DNA from 3 places in the Pseudarthrobacter sp. NPDC055928 genome. Region 1 is predicted to be linked to each of the others. Evidence: riboswitches for the same ligand, from Rfam matches in the RefSeq annotation. Region 1 holds a riboswitch; each other region holds the start of a gene.
The links. Region 1 has a riboswitch for cyclic di-AMP ahead of ACFC25_RS11660 (M23 family metallopeptidase). Riboswitches for the same ligand answer to the same signal wherever they lie in the genome.
Positions count from the first base shown of each region.

Region 2: another riboswitch for cyclic di-AMP. It lies ahead of ACFC25_RS06975 (hypothetical protein); the one in region 1 lies ahead of ACFC25_RS11660 (M23 family metallopeptidase).
Region 3: another riboswitch for cyclic di-AMP. It lies ahead of ACFC25_RS15115 (LysM peptidoglycan-binding domain-containing protein); the one in region 1 lies ahead of ACFC25_RS11660 (M23 family metallopeptidase).

Region 1 is NZ_JBHJZH010000008.1:29,676-37,171, reverse strand. It holds gene ACFC25_RS11670 (NlpC/P60 family protein) at 1-229, opposite strand, end outside; gene ACFC25_RS11665 (C40 family peptidase) at 362-1,021, opposite strand; cyclic di-AMP (ydaO/yuaA leader) riboswitch at 1,092-1,255, opposite strand; gene ACFC25_RS11660 (M23 family metallopeptidase) at 1,404-2,222, opposite strand; cyclic di-AMP (ydaO/yuaA leader) riboswitch at 2,233-2,476, opposite strand; gene ACFC25_RS11655 (metal-dependent transcriptional regulator) at 2,607-3,302, opposite strand; gene serC (phosphoserine transaminase) at 3,581-4,711, shown strand; gene ACFC25_RS11645 (DUF3027 domain-containing protein) at 4,907-5,548, opposite strand; gene ACFC25_RS11640 (cold-shock protein) at 5,557-5,940, opposite strand; gene ACFC25_RS11635 (hypothetical protein) at 6,134-6,367, shown strand; gene ACFC25_RS11630 (helicase-associated domain-containing protein) at 6,378-7,496, shown strand, end outside.
Region 2 is NZ_JBHJZH010000004.1:44,025-51,520, reverse strand. It holds gene ACFC25_RS07005 (nucleoside deaminase) at 1-156, opposite strand, end outside; gene ACFC25_RS07000 (phosphatase PAP2 family protein) at 224-979, shown strand; gene upp (uracil phosphoribosyltransferase) at 1,023-1,658, shown strand; gene ACFC25_RS06990 (glyoxalase superfamily protein) at 1,753-2,139, shown strand; gene ACFC25_RS06985 (HAD-IA family hydrolase) at 2,146-2,835, shown strand; gene ACFC25_RS06980 (YdeI/OmpD-associated family protein) at 2,816-3,259, opposite strand; gene ACFC25_RS06975 (hypothetical protein) at 3,394-4,110, opposite strand; cyclic di-AMP (ydaO/yuaA leader) riboswitch at 4,116-4,275, opposite strand; gene ACFC25_RS06970 (sensor histidine kinase) at 4,392-5,903, opposite strand; gene ACFC25_RS06965 (response regulator transcription factor) at 5,907-6,647, opposite strand; gene ACFC25_RS06960 (winged helix-turn-helix domain-containing protein) at 7,351-7,496, shown strand, end outside.
Region 3 is NZ_JBHJZH010000012.1:31,729-39,224, reverse strand. It holds gene ACFC25_RS15135 (hypothetical protein) at 412-624, shown strand; gene ACFC25_RS15130 (ribonuclease Z) at 674-1,567, shown strand; gene ACFC25_RS15125 (dienelactone hydrolase family protein) at 1,650-2,627, shown strand; gene ACFC25_RS15120 (YdiU family protein) at 2,976-4,439, shown strand; gene ACFC25_RS15115 (LysM peptidoglycan-binding domain-containing protein) at 4,509-5,354, opposite strand; cyclic di-AMP (ydaO/yuaA leader) riboswitch at 5,358-5,560, opposite strand; gene ACFC25_RS15110 (lytic transglycosylase domain-containing protein) at 5,938-7,230, shown strand; gene ACFC25_RS15105 (hypothetical protein) at 7,255-7,404, opposite strand; gene ACFC25_RS15100 (TraR/DksA family transcriptional regulator) at 7,488-7,496, shown strand, end outside.

The DNA of each region.
Region 1 (7,496 bases):
CAACCTCAACCTCAACGTTGGAAGCGGAAGCCGATTCGCGCTGAACGTTGGTGTCTGCAGCGTTGGCGGCGATACCACTGGTCAGGACCAGGCCGGAGGCAGCAGCGATAACCGCGGCCTGGCGACCCATGCCACCGGCGTTGTCGCCGAGGGCCTTGGCAATGACAGCCAGCGAGTTGGTCGTGGTGACCTCCGCGCGGTGCCGTGCAGCAATTGCACGTGTAGTCATTATTTCTCTCTTTCGTTTTCCTCAGGACCGCACAGGCAGGCCAAGGGCTTTGGGTGCGCCGGCATCTTGGGGGTACGCCGGCACACCCCGAACGGGGATTTAGCGAAAAGTGTTCTAGCGGGCGCGGTTCTTCTACTTCAGGGTGTAGAAGGATCCGCCGCCCGTGGAGGCCACGGAGTGCAGCAGCGTTCCCTGTGACGGGTTCAGGGCGCTGATCATCATGCCGTTGCCAACGTAGATGCCTACGTGTGCGCCGCCATTCTGCATAACAAGGTCACCGGGAGACGGTGTTGACGTGGGGGTCATTGCCGTCCACGCGTTTACACGGGGAATGCTGATGCCTGCCTGGGCGTACACCCACTGGGTGAAGCCGGAGCAGTCCCAGCCGCTGGGCGAGGTGCCGCCCCAGACGTAGGGGTGGCCGATTCCGGTGTAGGCGATTGCGGCCAGGCCGGAGGCGGCCGCGGAAGATACCGCGTCCGTCAGCTTGCTGGCTGCGGGGGCCTTTGCATCTGCTGCCCGTTCCGTGTCAGTGGACTGTGCACGGACCGTTTCGACCTTCGGGGCCGGCGTGGTCTTGACCACGGGGCGTTCGAAGGAGACGGTGGCGGTGGGGGCAGCGGTGACGGCAAGCGCCGTCTGCGAGCCGGACTCGGTGGAGGCGGAAACGCCAGCGGTGGTGTCCGCTGCGTTGGCCGGAAGCCCCATGCTCAGGATCAGACCTGATGCAGCTGCGATGACAGCAGCTTGGCGACCGACGGTCCCGGCATTTGCACTGACAGCCTTGGACACGGGGCCCAACGGGTTGGTGCGAACCGTTTGTGCGCGGTGACGCGCAGAATTATGGCGTGAAGACACGAAGGTAGCCTCTCCCAATGCCTACGAGGTGAGCTGTCGGATTCGGATGGGAGTTCACCCGGCCACGCCGCTTCCACAGGAAGCTTTGCGACTTAACCCCAAGGCCTTCGAACTTCAAAGGCCAAAATTGGTTCCCCCGCCCCTGCCAGACGATGTCATGCGAACGGACCTTGAGCGGTGGCAGAGCTAGGCAATCCACTCAAGAACGTCAACTTCGGAAAAGTTGACGCAAGTTAGACGGTACAGCAGTTCAGAGCGAATGTCACATTCAGGTCACGGCATGTCACGCAAATGTGAGAGTTTTCCATCAGTTGGGCTAGAGCCAGCCGGTGGGGTCAACGACTTCGCCATTGACCTGGACCTCGAAATGGAGGTGGCAGCCTGTGGAGGCGCCGGTGGTGCCGCTGAGCGCCACTACCTCGCCTCGGCTGACCGTTTGGCCAACCTTGACGTTGAAGGAAGACAGGTGGTTGTACGTCGTTTCAAGGCCGTTGCCGTGGTCCACGACCACGCGGTTACCTCCGCCAAACTGGTGCCATCCCGCAAAGGTCACAGTGCCGCTGGCGGCCGCCAGGACAGACGTGCCGCACTGTGCCACGTAGTCCTGGCCGCGGTGGAAGTCACCGGAGCCGCCAGTGATAGGACTCACGCGGTAGCCGAATGGGGAGGCCGTAACCAGGCTCGCCAGCGGAGCACCGAGGCTGCCGGCCGAGGCGGCCCGGGTGATGGACCCCGCCGACTGGGCGCTCAGGAGTTGCTTGAGTTTGCCGTCCGGATCACCCATGGTGACTACGGATGAGCGGCTGAAGTCGATTTTTGCGCCTGCTTCGGCGGAAATTTCAGGCTGCGGAGCTGCGGAAACAGCCGATGTCTGCTGACCGGCGTCCGGCGTGGCCAGGACGGGACTGGTGGCAGGGACGGTGACTGTGAGCACCAGGCCGGTGGCCGCGAGGGCGATGCCGGCCTTTTGGCCCACCCCACTGGCCGCTGCGAAGTCAGTGATTTGCCGGAAGGGTCCCCGGCGGCGGCGCGCATCGCGCTGTGGATCCCGGGGCCTGTCCGCGGCCACAGCTGCAGCAACGCGGGGCGCTGCTGCGGGGCCCGCTGCGCGGCGGCGGCCCCTGGAATTCTGCATGGTCAAGAACGGTTCCTCTCTGGAAAGCCTGCGAAGTTAGCTGTCGGATTCGGGTCAGAGAGTTCATAGACCCGGTCCGCCGTAAGCAAGCTTCGGCGCAGAGATATCCCGTGAGGATCCTTCGCTGGAAGAGGCTTGCTGCTGACGGACTTCACCCCAAGGCAGCCTTGCGACTGCCGGTTGTGGTTCCCCCGCCTCTGCCAGTTGGTGACTCGTACTACTGATCTGCTGGCAGAGCTCGGCTCCAGATCAGGTAACGCTTTTGTATCGACGCTTGGCGTTAACTATAGGCGATTAAGCCAGACAGTAACAATTCCGTTATCTTTGCTTAAAGCCTATTCATTGGGGTAACCCGCCCGCCGGACCCGGGCGCTCCGTCAGAGGTCAGCGGACGGATACGAATACGTGCGCCGCCACTTCGGGGGGAAGCTCCAGTGCCCCTTCGATCCCGGGGACCCGGACCGAAATGTAGTCTCCCACGCGCTCCAGCGAAATCGGGGCGCCCGGCCGGATCCCGCCCTCGTCCAGCTGGGTCAGCAGCTCAGGGTCCACTTGGATGGGTTCTGCCAGCCTGCTGACAACCACGGTGGATCCGGGGCCATAGCCCTTCATGGCTTCCAGGAGATTAATCACACCGTCCGTGAAGGGCGACGATGCCTGGCCTCCCAATGCCGCCAGGCCAGGGATGGGATTGCCATAGGGCGATTCAGTGGGGTGGTTCAGCATTTCGTAGATGCGCCGCTCGACGCGCTCACTCATCACGTGCTCCCAGCGGCACGCTTCGTCATGGACGTACGCCCAGTCCAGGCCGATCACATCCGCCAGGAGGCGCTCCGCGAGCCGGTGCTTGCGCATGACCTCGGTGGCCCGTTTACGCCCGGTTTCCGTCAGTTCCAGATGACGGTCTCCGGAGACCACCACCAGGCCGTCGCGTTCCATCCGGCCAATCGTTTGGGACACCGTGGGTCCGGAGTGCCGCAGCCGTTCGGCAATGCGGGCGCGAAGAGCAACGATGTTCTCTTCCTCAAGCTCCAAAATGGTCCGAAGATACATCTCCGTAGTATCGATCAGATCCGTCATCCAGCTCAGCTCCTCGAGCGCATTACCTTGCGTTGTCCCACCGTATCGCGTACCGACAGCGACGTAGTCCGTTGAAAAGCTTAGCCTATTTTGAATTTGTCCGGATAATTCCTACGGCCCCTCCGGCCTGTCTCAATGGCTGGACTATGACGTAGCCGGTTCCCGCCGAATCAGCGGTTCAGGCAGAATATAGGAGGTCCTCGTTGCGGTCACTGACGACTGCCGGCCACCCCACCGTCCCGGACATGTGTCACGTCCACGCCGAAATTGGAGCCCTTGTGAGCGAAAACAGCATCACTATTCCTGCCGACCTCCTGCCAAAGGACGGACGGTTCGGCGCAGGACCTTCCAAGGTCAGGCCGGAACAGATTGAAGCACTCTCGGCGGCGTCCACGACCATTCTGGGCACGTCCCACCGCCAGGCTCCGGTCAAGAACCTTGTCGGTTCGGTCCGCGAAGGCCTGAGCCAGTTCTTCCGTGCCCCTGACGGGTACGAGGTAGTACTGGGCGTGGGCGGTTCCACAGCATTCTGGGATATTGCCAGCTTTGGCCTCGTTGAGAAGAAGGCCCAGCACCTGTCCTTCGGCGAATTCGGCTCCAAGTTTGCCTCAGCCACCAACAAGGCGCCGTTCCTGGACGCCTCCTCGATCATCAAGTCCGAGCCCGGTACGCGGCCGGTTGCCCAGGCCGAGGCCGGCGTTGACGTCTACGCCTGGCCGCAGAACGAGACCTCCACCGGTGTTTCGGCGCCCGTCAAGCGCGTCTCCGGTGTGGATGAGGGCGCGCTCGTCCTGGTGGACGCAACGTCCGCCGCAGGTGGCCTGGACGTTGATGTTGCCGAGGCAGACGTGTACTACTTCGCACCGCAGAAGAACTTCGCGTCCGACGGCGGCCTGTGGCTGGGCCTCTTTTCCCCGGCAGCGCTGGAGCGTGCCGCCAGGATCAAGGCCAGCGACCGCTGGATCCCCGACTTCCTGGACCTCCAGACGGCGATCGAGAACTCCCGCCTGAACCAGACCTACAACACGCCGTCGCTCTCCACCCTGGTGACCCTGGATGCCCAGGTGCAGTGGCTGAACAGCAACGGCGGCCTGGACTTCGCGTCGGCCCGTACAGCGGACTCTGCCGGCCGGATTTACAGCTGGGCTGAGGCTTCCGAGTTTGCCACGCCTTTCGTGGCCAAGCCGGAGGAGCGCTCAAACGTTATCGCGACGATCGACTTTGACGACTCCATTGACGCCACTGCCGTTGCCAAGGTGCTGCGTGCCAACGGCATTGTGGACACGGAGCCCTACCGCAAGCTGGGCCGTAACCAGCTCAGGATCGCCACTTTCGTGGCAATCGAACCGGCAGATGTCTCTGCGCTGCTGGCCTGCATCGACTTTGTGGTGGGCGAACTGCGCAAGTAGTCCCCCACCCACTCATCGATTGCTCCAGCAACGCCCTTTTGGGCCCCTAAAGGGCGCCTACGGAGCAATCGATGGGTATGAGGCGTCAGGATGCCTGGGGCAATATTGGGCTCTTAACGCTCGACGGCGCCGTCCGGACTTTGGTCCCGGACGGCGCCGTCTGCGTTTAGTGTGAGTCGCGTGTCTGCTCGCCGATTATTCGGCGTCACGCTCGTCAGCGTCAGGCTCGTCAGGCTCAGGCTCGTCAGCGTCAGGCTCTTCGGCGTCTTCAGCATCAGCGTCCTCCGCGACAGTCCCTTCGCCATCCAACGCTTCCGGGCCAGGCACGTTGGTGTCCGGACCTTCCTCGATGTCCGGTGCCCCAACCACCTCCAGGGCTTCGGCGTCCTGGGCGTCCTCGGGGCGCACGCGTTCTGCCCAAGGCACCCACTCGGGGGCAAGGATGGAGTCCTCTGAGGGCAACAGTCCAAGTTCACTGACCGTGACCACCTTGGACCGCGAGTTACGCGTCAGGACGGCAAACCACTGCCACCCCTGGTATCCGGGCAGGCGCGACTCAAAGAGGTGCGTCACCAGGCGGTCGCCCTCACTCTTGGCACCGAGGTGGGCGCCTATTGTCGAGGCCGCAGTGATGCCTTCAACGGCGGTCCGGGCTACGTCAACTGCGGCGGCGAGGAAGGCGTCCGGTTTTCCGATACGCCAGACGGGGACACCCGCACGGCGCTTGGTTTCGGTGGCGGCCGGGGCGGCCTTCGCCGCGGCTCCCGCTGACGGTTCGACGGCGGCGCCTGCCTGATCCGCTGCCGCGGGGTCCGGCTGTTCAGCTTCCGGGTTCATCAGCAGGCCTAAACGTCCAGCTCGTCGGCAACCTTACGCAGGGCTGCGGCGATGGCCTTGCCCTTGTTGCCTTCCGGGTACTTTCCGGCGGACAGGGTGCCGGAGAGGTTGTCCAGCACGCTGACGAGGTCCTGCACCAATGGTGCCAGGTCCTTGGCGCTGGGCCGCTTTGCTTTGGCGATGGACGGCGTCTTATCCAGGACGCGCAGGCCCAGGGCCTGGGCACCCTTGCGGCCGTCGGCAACGCCGAACTCCACCCGGGTTCCAGCCTTCAGCTCAGTAATGCCCTCAGGCAGCGACGATTTGGGCAGGAACACTTCCTGGCCGTCCTCGCCCGCGAGGAATCCGAAACCCTTTTCCTTGTCATACCACTTGACCTTGCCGGTAGGCACGTAATCAACCTTCTTCGTTCTGACGTCTTGAGACACGACCGGCAGTCACCGCATCCGCATTGATATGCGGGTTCAGGGTATGACTGCCCGGGCCGAGTTGGTCTGTTACTTCAAGGTTATCCTGCCGCACGCCCGAATCCTGCTTTCCCTCCTTCACACCATCGCCTGCCGAAGGACTGTTAGCGTTACGTCCATGACACCCTCGCGTTACCGGCGTCCCCTGATGATCTGTGCGGCAGCGGTCGCCTTGCTCTCACTGATGGCAGTGGGCGCGGTGATGGCGCTGGCCTTTGCCGGCTCGGCAGCCCCCGTGTGGGTCACCTCAACGGCCCTCTACGGCCTGCCGCTGGCCTTCCTGCTGATGCTCTTCCTGATCCTGGACAGTGTGGCGGGACGGCGCCGGGCAGGAAAGTCCGGCGGACGGTAACGTTGGACTGATGTCCCTTATCCGCGCGTTGAGCAAAGAGCTGGAGGCACGCAGCGACGAGTCGTTGCGGGCACTGTTCGCCGCGCGGCCGGACCTTATCTCGCCTGCCGTTCCGGACTTTTCCGCCCTCGCGGCGCGTGCCAGCGCCAGGGTAAGTGTCCAGCGGGCACTGGAACGCCTGAACAAACCACAGATGCAGGTCCTGGAGACCCTCCATCTCTGCACAAATACGGACACGGCCCACAGCGCGTGCGCCGCCGGGCTGCGGAAGTTCATTCCCGGTGCTTCGGTGGCCGCCGTTGACCGGATCCTGGCCTCCCTTCAGGACCTCGCGCTCGTGCACCGGGCGGATCCCCCGCACGGAACAACCCCTACCGGACACCGCCAGCGCTTCTACCTCCCGGTGGGGTCCCTTCGGGATGTCGTGGGCATCTACCCGGCCGGGCTGGGCCGCAGCTACACGGAACTGGTCCGCCTGCAGCCGGCGTTCGCCCAGCGCGTGGTACAGCTGGTTGCCGAGTTGCACCGCAGCGGCGTGCCCGTCCAGGAAGCCACCACGCCTATGGAAGCAGCGCTTGCCCTGCAGCACTGGACGTCGTCGCCGGAGTCGCTGCAGCAGATCCTGGCGGATGCACCGGAACGTACCACGGCGTTACTGGCCCGATTCGGAAACTGGGCCATGGGTGCTGTCCCCCAAGCGCAACGGAAAGCATCCGTGACCAACGAAACCGCCGACGTCGGGCCCGTTGACTGGCTGCTGGCCCGCGGCCTGCTGGTCCCCTTGGACGCAGCCCACGTGGAACTGCCGCACAGCGTGGGCGTGTCCCTCCGGGGCGGTGCGATTATCAACGACTTCACCCTTTCGCCGCCCGTTCCTGAACTTGGCCACACGACAGCTGCACTCCGCCGGAACGCCGCGCTGGGTGCCATTGCGGAAACGCTTCGGCTGGTGGGCGAGCTTCTTTACGCAGTCAGGGAACAGCCACTGGCAACATTGCGCACCGGCGGCGTGGGGGTACGGGAGATGAGGCGGGTCGCGGAAACGCTGCGGATTGAGCAGCATCGTGCGGGCTTGCTGGTGGAACTGTGTGCCCTATCCGGCCTGATCCGCCTTGATGTGGATTCCTCT
Region 2 (7,496 bases), on a different contig from region 1:
CAGTTCCTCCCGCTGGTTCCGGCCGGCCCCGAGCACCGCGCCGTCGGGCCCTATCACCACGGCACCGATGGGCACATCCTCAGTAGCAAGCGCGCGCCGGGCTTCGTCCAAGGCAAGACCCATCCACTCGTGGTGGGTTTTTTCTGCGGCGACCATGGCTCAATGATAGTTTCGAGGGATATCCAGCCTTGCAAAGCATCGACGCCGGGGAGGCACCGTGGACATGGACACCCTGAGGGAACGCCTGGGCCAATGGTTCAAGCCGTATGCCGCGCTGTGGATCACGTTGCTGGTGGGCGGCGCGTTGGTCGTCATCATGGCACTGCTGGGAGCCGAGGTGTACGACGACGTCGTGGACGACCAAGGCCTGGCATCCCTGGACCTGCCCGCGCTGGAACTGGCACAGAACCTGCGTAGCCCGGAACTCGACGCAGGGGTAACGGCCTTTACCAACATCGGCGGCGGAATCGGCATGCCCATCCTGGCCAGCATCCTCACAGCCTGGCTTACCTTCCTGAGCAGGACCTGGCGGCCCATTATCCTGGTGGGCGGAGCCGCGGCCGTTTCCACGTTCGCAACCACTATCGGCAAACGGCTGGTGGGACGCACCCGCCCGGACCACGCCGAAGCCGTCCCGCCGTATGAGACCTCGCCGTCATTCCCCAGCGGCCATACCCTCAACACCACCGTGGTGATCGGCGTCCTGGTGTACATCATGTGCCTGCAATTCGAGATCCTTTGGGCACGGATCACAGCCATCACTGCCGGGGCGGTTTTTATCATCGCGATGGGCCTGAGCCGGGTGTTCCTGGGCCATCACTGGCTGACGGACGTGATGGCCGGGTGGTTCCTGGGCCTGGCCTGGGTGGGCATGGTGATCCTGGCCCACCGGCTGTTCCATCTGACCCGCAAACACGAGCACGTGGGCCCGGCGCCAACGTTCGAGCACCCCGTCCTCCGGGACGATCATACGAGCTGATTCCCGGCCCGGGGGCGCCATGCCCGGATGGTAGTTTTGACGCATGCGCACTCTCGTTGTGGACCACCCGCTGGTCGCCCATAAGCTCACTGTCCTGAGGGACAAAAACACCCCGTCCCCCGTCTTTCGGCAGTTGACGGAAGAGCTGGTGACGCTCCTGGCTTACGAGGCCACCCGCGATGTCCGCACCCAGCCGGTGACCATCGAGACACCCGTGAGCACCACGGTGGGCACAGCCTTCACCAAGCCCACGCCCTTGGTGGTTCCCATCCTCCGCGCCGGCCTGGGGATGCTTGAAGGCATGACCAAGCTGGTCCCCACCGCTGAGGTGGGTTTCCTCGGCATGGCACGGGACGAGGAAACCCTGGACATCATCACGTACGCCGAGCGCCTCCCCGAGAACCTCACCGACCGGCAGATCTTCGTCCTGGACCCCATGCTTGCCACCGGCGGCACCCTCCGCGAAGCCATTAAGTTCCTGTTCAAGCGCGGCGCCTCCGACGTCACCTGCATCTGCCTGCTGGCCGCTCCTGAAGGGCTGGCCAAGCTGGAGGAGGAACTGTCCGACGCCAACGTGACCATCGTCCTGGCGTCCATCGACGAAAAGCTCAACGAGAAGTCCTACATCGTCCCCGGACTGGGCGACGCCGGCGACCGCCTTTACGGGATCGCGGGATAGCCAGGGCGGGGCGAGGGGACCCCGCAGCGGCCGGACGGCTCTGGCCAGGGGTTACGGGGTTCCGGATTCAGCATCGGCCCGTTAGCCTGTGCGGATGGACTGGAAACTTGAACTCGTTTTTGTACCCGTCTCCGACGTCGACCGCGCCAAGGACTTCTATGTCAACAAGGTGGGGTTCAACGCGGATTTCGACGAGCGGCCCAGCGATTCCATCCGCTTCGTCCAGCTGACGCCGCCCGGCTCGGCCTGCTCGATCAGCATCGGCGAAGGGCTCACCGATGCCCCTCCGGGCAGCGCACCAAACCTGCAGATCGTCGTCGATGACATCCAAGCCGCCCATGACCACCTCAAGGGCAACGGCGTGGACGTGAGTGATATCGACATCCAGGACTGGGGACATTTCGTGTACTTTGCGGACCCGGACGGGAACAAGTGGGCCGTGCAGTACATACCGGGGCGCGGCGCCTCAGGCAATACGTAGGGCAAAATGGGGTTCATGACCCTGCCCATTCCTGCTGCCACACGAACATTGACCTGCCGCGCCGTCCTCTTTGACATGGACGGCACGCTGGTGGACTCCACAGCGGTCGTGGAGCAGGTGTGGGGCGAGTTCGCCGCCCGCTACGGCCTGGACATCGCCGAGATCCTGCGCACCTCCCACGGCGTCCAGGCAGGCGATACCGTGCGCCGGTTCGCGCCTGCCGGTGCCGACATCGTTGCGCTCACTGCAGAACTTGGTGCCATGGAACGGGTGCGGACTTCCGGCATCGTTGCGCTGCCCGGTGCCTCCGAACTGCTCCGGAGCCTGCCCGCGGATGCCGTGGCCCTGGTGACGTCGGCGGACCGGATCCTGGCTGACATCCGCATGGATGCCGCTGGACTGGCCATGCCTGCCGCTGCCGTGACGGCTGACCTCGTGACGCGCGGCAAGCCGCATCCGGAAGGCTACCTGACCGCTGCCGGTTTGCTGGGCGTGGCGCCGGAGGATGCCGTGGTCTTTGAGGATGCCCCGGCTGGAATCGCGGCCGGAGTGGCTGCGGGCATCCGGACCGTGGCGGTGGGCCCAAACACGGGCGAATTACCGGCGGGAGTGCTCCATATCCCGGATTACACCGCGGTCACGGCCTCGGTGGAAACGGACGCCGCAGGACGGCGGATTATTTCTTTCCGGCTTTGAGGTCGGCTACGACCTTCGCGATCCGCCTCGCCCTGGTTTCCTCCGTTTTGGCATCCCCGAGCGGCTCCACATAACGGCGCTGCGCGCTGTAGTTCAGGGTGGCATAGAACGCCTGGGCATCCGGTTCGGCGGCCATGGCTGCGGCCAGGTCATCCGGGACTTCAATGATCCGGGGCTGCGTGTCGAGTTCCAGATCCACTTCAACAGTGTCGCCAGCCTCTACGCCGGTGAATTCCCGGTTGGCGGTGCTCACCCCAACCAGGCTATGACCGCCCATCACCGCGATGCTGCTCCGGTAGCTCTTGCCGTTGATGGTTACCACTACCGGCGGGCGCTTGCCTGCGCCCAGGGCAGTCACAACCTCCTCCGGAACCTCAATACCAGCCTTGTTGCCGCTGCCCAGGATAGTCGTGGTGAATTTCATGGCCCCAGTATGGCCCGGAGCCGCAGGTCAGGGAAGTCCGGCCCCCGCGAACATACAACGCCAAAAAGCAGCAGGCCCTGAACCGGGGGATTCAGGGCCTGCTGCTTCGGATGGCGGAAGCCGCAATTACCGGCTTAGTACCAGTTGTTCGACAAGTGGAAATTCAGCGCGCCGCACGGCGACTGGTAGCGCTCCTGGATGTAGTTCAGGCCCCAATTGATCTGCGTGCGGTAGTTGGTGAGGTAGTCCGCCCCGGCGCTCGCCATCTTCTCGGCGGGCAGCGACTGGACAATGCCGTACGCGCCGCTGCTCGCGTTGGTGGCCGTGGTGGTCCAATCAGATTCCTTGGTCCACAACGTCTGCAGGCACTGCATCTGGTCGGCTGACCAGCCATAGCTGGCAAGCTGGCTCGCCGCATAGGCCTGGGCCCCGGCGGGATCGTTGACGGCGACGACGGGGGCCGGTGCGGGCTCAGGGGCGGGGGCCGGTGCGGGTGCCGGTGCTGGTGCGGGTGCCGGTGCTGGTGCCGCTTCGGCGGCCTGCGGGGCAACGCTGATCTCGGCCGGAGCTGGTTCAGGGGCCGGGTTGGCCCGCATCTCGGCCTTTTCCAGCCTCAAGTTGGATTCAAGCTCTGCCGCCGAGGACTGGGTCCCGCTGACCGCCACCGGAGTCATGGATTCGGAAGCCTGGCCTGCTGCGCCGACCCCGATGAGGAGGGCGCAGGCCGCACCGAAAACGGCTGCACGCTTGCCCAGGGACGAAGCTTTTGTGTGTTGCGCCGCGGTCTTGCCACGGCCGTTGTCTTTATGTGCACCGCGCTCTGGGCGCGCTTGTACCTTGAATTCAGACATGATGGATCGCCTCTCACACCTGCGGAGTTAGCTGTCGGGTTCGGATGAGGGCATCCGGCCACACGGAAAGATCACGTGCTGGCTTCACCCCAAGGGCAGTTAAGTGCCCGGGACTCTGGGTCCCCCGCCTCTGCCTGGTCAAGCGGAATCCGGGAAGCGGCAGAGCTTGGCGTCATCCGGATATGCGGCTCAAAGGGAACCGCACCCCATCGACGCTACAGGAGCGCGACGCTTAAGTCACATTTTGGTAACAGAGATCACGACGCCGGTGCGTTGCCTTGCTATGAGCCGTTGATCGCCGGCAGGCGCAACGTGAACTGGGTCCGACCCGGCCGGGAGTTCACTTCCACGTTGCCGCCGTGGGCCTCCACAATGGACTGCACAATGGACAGCCCAAGCCCGCTGGACCCTTCCGAGGCCGCCGCGCCGGAGGACCGTGAAGATCCAGTCCGTGCCGCGTCTGCGCGGGCAAACCGGGCAAAAACGTGGTCCACGAATTCCGGCGGGATGCCAGCGCCGTCGTCCGTTACTGTCACCACGGCACTGCCGTCGGCGGACCTCATCACGGCCGTGGTGACCGTTGTGCCCGGAGCGGTGTGTTTGCGTGCGTTGGACAGTAGGTTTACCAACACCTGGCGCAGCTGCGACGCATCGGCATTGACCGCAAGCGGCTCGTCCGGAAGCTCAAGATGCCAGTTGTGGCCGGGTGCGATGATTTTTTCGTCGCTGACGGTTTCGATCACCAGCTGCGTCAGATCCACCTCGCTGAGTTTCAACGGCTGGCCCTCGTCCAGCCTGGCGAGCAGGAGCAGGTCTTCCACCAGCGTGGTCATGCGCTCGGACTGGTTCTGAACCCGGGCCAGCGATTTCCGGCCATCCGGAGTGAAGTTCTCGGTCATCCGCATTAGCTCCGTGTAACCGCGGATGGCGGTGAGCGGAGTGCGCAGTTCGTGGGACGCGTCGGCAACGAATTGCCGTACCTTGGTCTCGCTTTGCTGCCGGGCCTGCAGCGCGTTGGCCACGTTGTCGAGCATGAGGTTCAGCGCATGCCCCACGCTGCCCACCTCGGTTCCGGGGTTGGAGTTCGACGGCGGGACGCGCACCGCAAGTGCCACCTCGCCAGCGTCTAGCGGGAGCCGCGAAACGCGTGTGGCCACCTCGGAAAGCTGCTCCAGCGGCTGCATGGTGCGCCGGATGAGGATAGTCCCGGCCAGGCCAATCAAGACCAGCCCTCCGAGGGAAACAAAAACGAAGGTCCACACCAGGGAGGTGAGGGTGCTTTCCTTGCCGGCGAGCGGGAGCCCGGTCACCAGGACATCACCGTAGTTCGTTGCCACTGCAATCAGCCGGTACTCGCCATTGGAGAGCGTCCGGTCCACAGGGCGGGAATCCTTCTGGAGGGCCAGCAGGATCTCCTTGTCCTCAGCGGACAGGGGAGAACGCGTGGTATCGGAGGCCAGGAATCCGGCGCTGTTGACCTGCCCATTCAGGATCCGGGCGTTGAGCGTACCCACGCTTTGCCCACGGGAATCCAGCGGGTCCGGCCTGCCGTTGAAGCCGCCCAGCGGCGGCCGGCCGGGGTCGTTGGACCGGGAGGCCGCCTGGCTGAGCTGTTCGTCGAGCTGGCGGGTAAGGAACGAGTCCATGGAAGCGTAGCTGAAGAGGCCAACTGCGCCGCAGATGGCCACCAGCAGGGCCATGGCAACCAGTACAAGGCGTGTACGCAGATGCCAGGTGGAGGGCTTCAGCCAGCTCCGGCCATGCGTGGGCGCCACTGCAGGCAGTGAGGGCACGGCCTAGTCCGCCGGTTTGATGACGTATCCGGCGCCGCGCACCGTGTGGATCATGGGCGGATGCACGGCATCGACCTTCTTGCGCAGGTACGAGATGTAGAGCTCCACAATGTTGGCCTGCCCGCCAAAGTCGTAGTTCCAAACGCGGTCCAGGATTTGCGCCTTGCTGATGACGCGCCTGGGGTTCTCCATGAGGTACCGGAGCAGCTCGAACTGCGTGGCAGTCAGCTGCAGTTCATCGCCGGCCCTGGTCACCTCGCGGGTATCGATGTTGAGGACAAGGTCACCCACTACCAGCTCAGCGGTGTCCATCGCTGCCACGCCGGAGCGCTGCACTAGCCGGTGCAGCCGGAGGAGGACCTCCTCCATGCTGAACGGCTTGGTCACGTAGTCGTCACCGCCGGCAGCCAGGCCCACAATCCGGTCCTGGACGGCATCCTTCGCAGTCAGGAAGAGCGCCGGTACTTCAGGCGCGAAGGCGCGGATCCTGGTCAGCAGCTCGACGCCGTCGAACCCGGGAAGCATCACGTCGAGAACAAGGACGTCCGGGCGGAACTCCTTGGCGAGCTTTACAGCCTCGGGACCGTCAGCGGCGACGGCCACCGACCATCCGGACATGCGCAGGCCCATGCTCATCAGTTCGGAGAGGCTGGGCTCGTCGTCGACCACCAAGGCACGGATGGGGGAGCCGTCCGGGTGGGTAAGTTGGGGAAGGTTGTTGGTCATGGAGTGCGAAGTGGCCATGGGACAACTCTCCGATGCGTCGTTGAGCCCCCGCTTTAGGCTTCCTGTGCGCTGGCTGTGAATCCCAGCCTAGCGAGCTGAAAGCTGCCCAGCGGCAGATTCCCCTGACGATCAACCGGGACTTTCCCTGGCTATGCTGGCGTCCAGCAGGCCCCCTTCGACGCTCCCAGCGGTTTCCGGGGCGGACGGGGGTGGAATTTTTTTGTCCGGATGGCGGCGGAGCTGGACACCACGGCAAATCAAGGGGTGTATTTCAGCAACTCCATCGCTGGTGAATTGTGGTGGCCCTTTTAGGGGTTCGGGCGAATAATATTCGGGAAAGATGGTTTTCCAACCAATCGTTCTGGAAAACATCTGTTATTTTATCGCTCTGTCAGAATCGTGATCTGAGCCACATTCTCTGAATTCGTCTCACTATGCGGAACGATCCGTCCATTGTTACTTGCAAGTTCGCATTGTTACGTTGCACACTTCAATTGTGAACAAGAACTCAACAGCACCTGCAGCCGCAGAATATTGGCCCAGCACACCCGCTGCTGCCGACATGCGCTGTTGTCGAATGCACGCCTGACCTTCACACCCCGCGAAGTTCCTAGGCATTCGCCCCCCAGCCCAGCGTCGGGCGCCCCTCCCCAGATCTCATTGCGGGGAAACCAAGCATTCGAGCCGCGATGACGGCCATTCACATTGAGGTAACTAATCCATGTCAGTTGCATCCGGATACGTCCACATCTCTGTCCGAAACGCCACCAAGGCAGCCCAGCCCTCTGGCCTGCGCCAGGGTTTCGGTGCCCGCCCGGCGTTCGCTCCCGCCGCGCCCGGTACCAGCTTCCCCGCTCCCGGCTACGC
Region 3 (7,496 bases), on a different contig from region 1:
TCCAGATGGGCCACCCGAAAACCGTACATGAACCACCCCCTAAAAGTCACGTTTAGGTAACAGGAATGTCCGGAGTGGTGAGTCTCCTTGCTTGCCGAGCCCATTCTTCCGCGCGGGAGGATCGAAGAGTAGGCTGGATAGACCGTTAGGCAGTATGCGGCCGCCATTGCAGACTGGGTGTGAGTCCACCCCAGCATCCTGGAGGGATTCCCCGTGGCCGCAGCCAGCGTCAGTCTCCCCATTGCAGGCATCGCACGGCTGTGCCCGATTTCGTGTTGGACGATTCCTTATTGGATCGAGCCTCCACGCAAGCGCGTCATCACTGGCCCCTGACAGTCTCCTTTGGATTATGACAAGCGCTCAAGCGCCTGCCCTGACGATTAAATCCGTAAAAAGTGAAGAGGAGTTGAGATGGACGCCGAGGCCGTTCTCGGTTTGATCGGTGGCTATCTGGCCACTATGGCTGGGGTGTTCCTCCTGTACGCGCCCGTCCTTATCCTTGTTGTCTGCCTGTTGATGACAGCAGGCATGCTGCAACTGTTGGCATGGCCTTTTGTCGCCCTCTTCCGGAAGTTGCGCCGGAAACCTGAACCCCCCTCGGACGGGTCCTGGCTGCTGCACTAAGTACCGTCCCAGCGCTCATCGCCAAACCAGGCTTGGTTACGCTATCCCCATGCGTGACCTCGTCATTCTTGGCACAGCCTCCCAGGTCCCCACGCGGACGCGGAACCATAATGGCTACCTGTTGCGGTGGGACGGCGAGGGCCTGCTCTTTGACCCTGGCGAGGGAACCCAGCGCCAGATGCTCCACGCCGGGGTAGCGGCCAGCCAAATCACACGCATCTGCCTGACCCATGTGCACGGAGACCACTGCTTCGGACTGCCCGGCGTGCTGTCGCGGATGGCCTTGGACGGCGTTGCCCATCCGGTCCACCTGCACTTTCCGGCTTCGGGGGAGGACCTCGTCCGTACCCTGGTAGCGGTCAGTTCTCCGGGGATTGATTTGCGGCTGTATCCGCACGGCGCCGCGGGAACCGTGGCGCCCGGCCTGGAGGTCCAGCCGCTGAAGCACCGCATCGAAACGTACGGTTACCGGCTCACCGAACCAGATGGCCACACTTTCCTTCCGGATAGGCTGGCCGCGGCAGGAATCAGGGGAGCCGACGTCGGGCGCCTGGAGCGTGAGAGAAGCCTGGGAAACGTCCGTCTTGAGGACGTGACGGTGGCCCGCCCCGGCCAGAAATTCGCCTTTGTGATGGATACCGCCCCTTGCGCGGGCGCTGGGAAACTGGCCGAAGGTGCGGATCTGCTCGTGGCGGAGTCAACATTCAGCAACGACGACGCCGGGCTCGCCAGGGAGTACCGGCACCTCACCGCCGGGCAGGCAGGGGAGTTGGCGGCCAGCGCCGCCGTCGGCACGCTGATCCTGACGCACTTCTCCTCGCGGTATGGCGATGACGTCACGCTCCTCGCCCGGCAGGCCCGGGACCGTGCCGGCGGGGCTGCCGTCATTGCCGCCCATGACCTGGACCGGATCGCCTTTCCTAAACGCCGGCATCCGCACTAAACAACAACCCCCGCAACGTCCGGCGCCCCTTGCCCGTCGCCTGACATCGGAGGAGGATGTTTGGGCATCCCAGGAGGCTCCCATGATCCAGCTTGGCAAGTTTGAGAAGTATCTGATCGAGGAATTCTTCGACGATTACCGTGCCGGGGACATGACCCACCGCACGTTTACCCGCCGCGTCGCTTTCATCACCGGAAGCATGGCAGCGACCTCGGCCGCAATGTTGCTCGTGGGCTGCACCCCCGAAGAAGTCCCGCGGAGCACCGACCCCATGCCCACCCCCTCTCCAACGTCCTCGGCGGCAGGCGACGGCACCGCGGCCGCCGGTGCCGTTCCCGGAGCCAAGAGCCCGCTCTCCGTTCCCGAGGGAACAACAGGGCTGACGACGTCGACAATCACCTTCCCCTCCAGCGGCACCGACATCAGGGGCTACCTTGCCCGGCCCGACGGGGGAGCGGCTGGTCCTGCAGTGCTGGTCTGCCACGAGAACCGCGGACTCACCCCGCACATCCAGGACGTTGCCCGGCGGTTCGCCAAAGCCGGCTACAGTGCGCTGGCCCTGGACCTGCTCAGCAGGGAGGGCGGGACTGCGGGGATGGATGCCGACGCCGTACCTGGTGCGCTGACGGGCGCCGGCGCCAAACGCCACGTGGCCGATTTCGCCGCGGCCTTTGACTACCTGGCGTCACAGGACTTCGTGGACCCGGCGAGGATCGCCATGAACGGTTACTGCTTCGGCGGCGGAATCACGTGGCAGGCGTCGACGGAACTCAGCGGGCTCGCAGCCACGGCCGCTTTCTACGGCCCGGCACCGGACCTCAACAGAGTCCCAGCCATCAAGGCCGCGGTCTTCGGCGTCTATGCCGAGCGGGACCAGCGGATCACGGGGGCCATGCCGGCACTGAAGGACGCGTTGGCGGCCAACAACATCACACACCAGCTGACCGTTTACCCGGGCGTGGACCACGCCTTCCACAACGACACCGGTGAACGGTACAACGAGGCCCAGGCAACGGCGGCCTGGAACGACACGTTGGCGTGGTTCAAGCAGCACGTCTGACGCTCGGCGTCACCCGATGGGATGGCCGTGGTGGCACGTGGTTTGCCCGTCCGGTATCTCATGTCCCTGGATGCAGGTCACAGTGGGCGGCTGGGGAAGGTCATGGGCGAGGAAGAAGAGACTGCTCCGCCCGTGTTCAAAACCTGCATCCTCCCTCTTCAGCCAGGGCCGGTGGCTGTGTTTGGCTGAATCGGGCGGTTTCTGTTCCTCGTGCTGATGATGCCCGAACGGATTCTTGACCATGGGTACCGCGACCTTCCCATTACCCTGACTGCCCTGGGCAGCGATGAACCGGTACGAAAAATTTTACGCCGCCGGTCCCGCCGCAGGCGCGGGTAGTCTTGAAAGATGAGCACCACAACGTCAACAACGCTCACCTTCGATGGCCGCTTCGCCCGGGAGTTCGAGGAGCTTGCTGTACCCTGGCAGGCCGAGGAGGCTCCGTCCCCGCAACTCCTCGTGCTGAACGAGCGGCTGGCCAGCGAACTTGGCCTGGATCCGGCGTTGCTGCGGACCCCGGAGGGGACGCTGATGCTCATCGGCAACCGGGTCCCGGAAGGTGCCACGCCTGTGGCCCAGGCATACGCCGGGCATCAGTTCGGAGGCTATTCGCCACTCTTGGGAGACGGGCGCGCCCTCCTGCTGGGGGAGGTCACGGATATTCACGGGCGCCTCCGCGATGTGCACCTCAAGGGCTCAGGCCGTACCCCGTTCGCCCGTGCCGGTGACGGCCTCGCCGTCGTTGGTCCGATGCTGCGCGAATACCTCGTCAGTGAAGCCATGTACGCCATGGGCATTCCCACCACACGGTCGCTTGCCGTCGTGGCCACGGGACGGCCAGTCCGCCGCGAAACCATGCTTCCCGGGGCTGTGCTGACCCGCGTTGCGAGCAGCCACCTGCGTGTGGGCAGTTTCCAGTTCGCCCGGGTCAACGGCGACACGGAGCTCCTCCGTCGGCTGGCCGACCACGCGATCAGCCGCCATCATCCGGACGCCGCGAAGGCGGACCAGCCCTATCTCGCGCTGTTCGATGCGGTCATCGCCGCCCAGGCGTCCCTGGTGGCCCAGTGGATGCTCGTAGGATTTGTCCACGGGGTAATGAACACGGACAACATGACCATCTCGGGCGAGACCATCGACTATGGACCGTGCGCGTTTATGGATGCCTTCAACCCCGGTGCGGTCTACAGCTCCATCGACGCCGGCGGACGTTACGCCTACGCCAACCAGCCAGTCATCGCTGAATGGAACCTCACCCGGCTGGCCGAGGCGCTTCTGCCCCTGCTCCACGAGGATCAGGAGCAGGCCGTTGCGCTCGCTGTGGAGTCACTGGGCGCGTTCCGCAACCTGTACAGTACGGCCTGGTCCACCGGGATGAAATCCAAGCTGGGGCTCGGCGCGGAGGCAAGGGACGACGAAGCGGGGCCTCTGGTGAATGACCTGCTCGCAATGCTTGAAGAGGGGCAGGTTGATTACACCTCGTTCCTCCGGGGCCTCGGGTCCGCAGCCCGCGGTACACCCGACGCAGCCCGTACCATGTTCACGGACCCAGGAGCATTTGACGCGTGGACCAAGAAGTGGCTCGCCCTGGCACCGGACGCAGACATGATGGACCGGGTGAACCCTGTCTACATCCCCAGGAACCACTTGGTGGAAGAAGCCCTGGGCGCCGCTACCGCAGGCGACCTGGACCCGTTCCACCGCCTGGTGGACGTCCTGACGCAGCCGTACACTGAGCGCCCCGGCCTGGAACGCTACGCCGGTCCCGCGCCTGTTGACTTCGGCAGCTACCGGACGTTCTGCGGAACCTGAGCGAACAAAAACGGGGGACGACGGCGACAGGCGGCTGATTGCCGCCCGCCGCCGTCGAACCGGCCGGACTCACGCTACGCGGACGAAGGACGCTCCCGACAACCAGCTGATGGAGTGGACTTCGGTCTTGTAACCGTCCACGCCGCCGCTAACAACCTGGCCATTGCCGGCGTAGACGCCCACGTGGCCGGCGGTGATGACCAGGTCACCGGCTGCAGGGGTGCCCACCACGGTGCCGTACGCGAAGAATTGGGTGGGTGCAAGGTCTCCCACGCTCTTGCCCACCGAGCGCAGTGCCTTCTCCACCATGGCGGTGCAGTCCTGCTGAACGCCGAGCTGCGAATAGGCGGAAGCCAGGATGGCAGCGCCGAGCGAGCCGGACGGTGCCTGCGCCGCCGGGGCGGCAGTGGAAGCCAGCTGGACGCCGGTGTTGGCCGGGGCAGTGGGCGCTGCGGCTGCCTTCGCCACCGGAGCCGGAGCCGGAGCAGTGTAGCCGGCACCCGGGATCTGGATCTGGTCACCGGGGTAGATGATGGTGGTCAGCGACAGGCCGTTCACAGCCAGGACGTCGTTCAGGGCCACGCCGTAGGCGGCGGAAATTGCGCCCAGGGTGTCGCCTGAGACGACCGTGTGGACAGTGGCTGCGGCGGCCGGAGCGGCAGCCGCGGCCGGTGCAACGGCGGCCGGTGCGCTGGTCTGGCCCTGCACATTGACGGTCCCGGACGAGTCCGGGCCGTGGACGCCGGCCTGCGCCGGGGTGCCAACGCTAAAGAGCAGCCCGGACGCGGCAACTGCGGCAAGTGCGGGCCGGCCGAACGTCAGTGCGCGGGCTTTGGCCGAGGAAGACAGGCCAACCAGGACGGTGGGGCGGACAGAAGTCGCACGATGGCGTGCGGCAGTGGAGTTTTTTGACACGGGTAATCGCCTCTCCCATGCCTGCGGGGTGAGCTGTCGGGTTCGGGTCGGAGACACCCGGCCGGTTACGGCTCCGTACGGGACGGAGCGATATCGACTTAACCCCAAGGCTTCGGAACGAAGCCGTGGAAACGTGGTTCCCCCGTCCCTGCCAGTGAAAGTAACTGGGGTCCCGGTTCAGCGGCAGGGTTCGGCATACTGACGGGAATGCCCCGGCTTGAGCCAGGACACCGCTCGACCATAACCTCTGCTCTTTTGGAATGTCACATTCCGGTAACGGAATGTAGGCCAAAAAGCCACCTTATCTTCGGGTGGGGTTCTTCCGTGTGTGGAATGACGTTGCAGGTCAGGCCCCGATAGCGGTATATGCTGCGACAGCTGGTGCCGTGTGATTGAAATCACGTAACAAAAGAGGCCGTCTGGCGTTTTTATCCTCAGATTGAGGCCTGATGCGTGGTAAAGGAGGCCTGCCCTGGGGCTGCTACGGGAGGGATCTCTGCTGGATAACAATGTTGGACCAGCATCCACTAGGCAAGAGTTTCGCCCGGTAAGCTCACCAACTATGTCCCGGTTTGCTCAAAGAATGAGGCTGCCTGCCGTTGCGGGCCTGCTGGCGGTTGTTTTGGCGGCCCCGCTCGCCACGGCGCCTTCGCATGCCGACGACGATCCTCCGCCAGGCGGTTACCCCTCCTGGCAGGACGTGCAAAACGCCAAGCAAAGCGAGGCCGGTAAGGCTGCGGAGGTCACCAGGATCAACGAACTGTTGGGTGGGCTGCAGACGCAGGCTGAGGCACTGGGTGGCGCTGCCGTGACGTCCGCTGCCGAATACGCCGCGGCGGACGCAGCGCTCCAGGCTGCCAGCTCAAGGGTTGACGTCCTCACCGCACAGACTGCACGCGTCACAGCGGAACTCGGGCAGTACAAAAAGGAAATCGGCGCCCTGGCAGCCCAGTCGTACAAGACCGGCGGCACCAATATGGGATTCTTCGTCGCCCTCGACGCCGTCCAGACCAACAGCATCCAGGGTCTGAATATCGTCCAGATCGTCAGCGACAAGACCGCGGCCCTGGTGAACAAATCCGCGGCTGCCGAACGGGTCGCCAATGCCCTCGCCGATCAGGAAAGGGCAGCGAGGACTGAACGCGAACGGCTGTCAGGGGAAGCCAAGAGCAAGCTCGACGCCGCCCAGGCGGCCCAGCAGGCCATGTCACGGCAGGTTGCGGAGCAGCAGGAGCACAGCCAGGAACTGACCGCGCAGCTGGCATCCCTCAAGGGCACCACTGCCGCCGTCGAAGGGGAGTTCCGGCAGGGCCAGGCGGCTTTGGCTGCCTACGAGACCGCGCAGGCAGCTAAGCGCGCCGCCGCGCAGGAACAGGCCCGCCAACAGGCCGAGGCGGCGGCCAAGGCCGCGGCCCTGGCCGCCGCCCAGAAACCGGTGAACCCTGGGCCCGCCGCACCGGCCGGCCCAGCTGCTCCGGCGGCGCCGGCGCCGGCTCCGCCTCCCGCCCCTGGTCCGACGCCGAGCCCGCCGCCCGTCGTCGTCCCTTCCGTTCCTGGCGGTGCCGTCAACGACCCCGCCGGAGCCAAGAGTTACGCTTCGGGCCGGCTGTCCGCCTACGGCTGGGGCCAGGACCAGTTCCTGTGCCTGGCGCAGCTGTGGACCAAGGAATCCAACTGGCTGACCACGGCCACCAACCCCTACTCCGGCGCTTACGGGATCGCCCAGGCGCTGCCCGCCGGGAAGTACGCCAGCGCCGGCAGCGACTGGCTCACCAATTACCGGACGCAGGTCGAGTGGGGCCTCGGGTACATCCGGGACCGGTACACGTCTCCGTGCGGGGCCTGGAACCACTCCGTCCAATACAACTGGTACTGACCCGGCCGGGCGCTGACGCGAAGGCTAGGCGGAGTCCGGTGCTGGATTGGCAAATTCGGCGGCGCTGACGAATTCAATGCCGACGAGGGCCTGGTCGCCGTCCACCCAGGAGTCATGCCCCGGTGGAATGGGGTAGGAATCACCCGCGGCGTCAAACGGATTACCAGGCGGCATCTGAGGCGCTTACGAGTGACAGCATGCTCCGTTGAGTGCCACTTGTCGAGTCCTGCGAAGGTGCCGCGGCGTAGGCTTTTCCCATGGCTGAC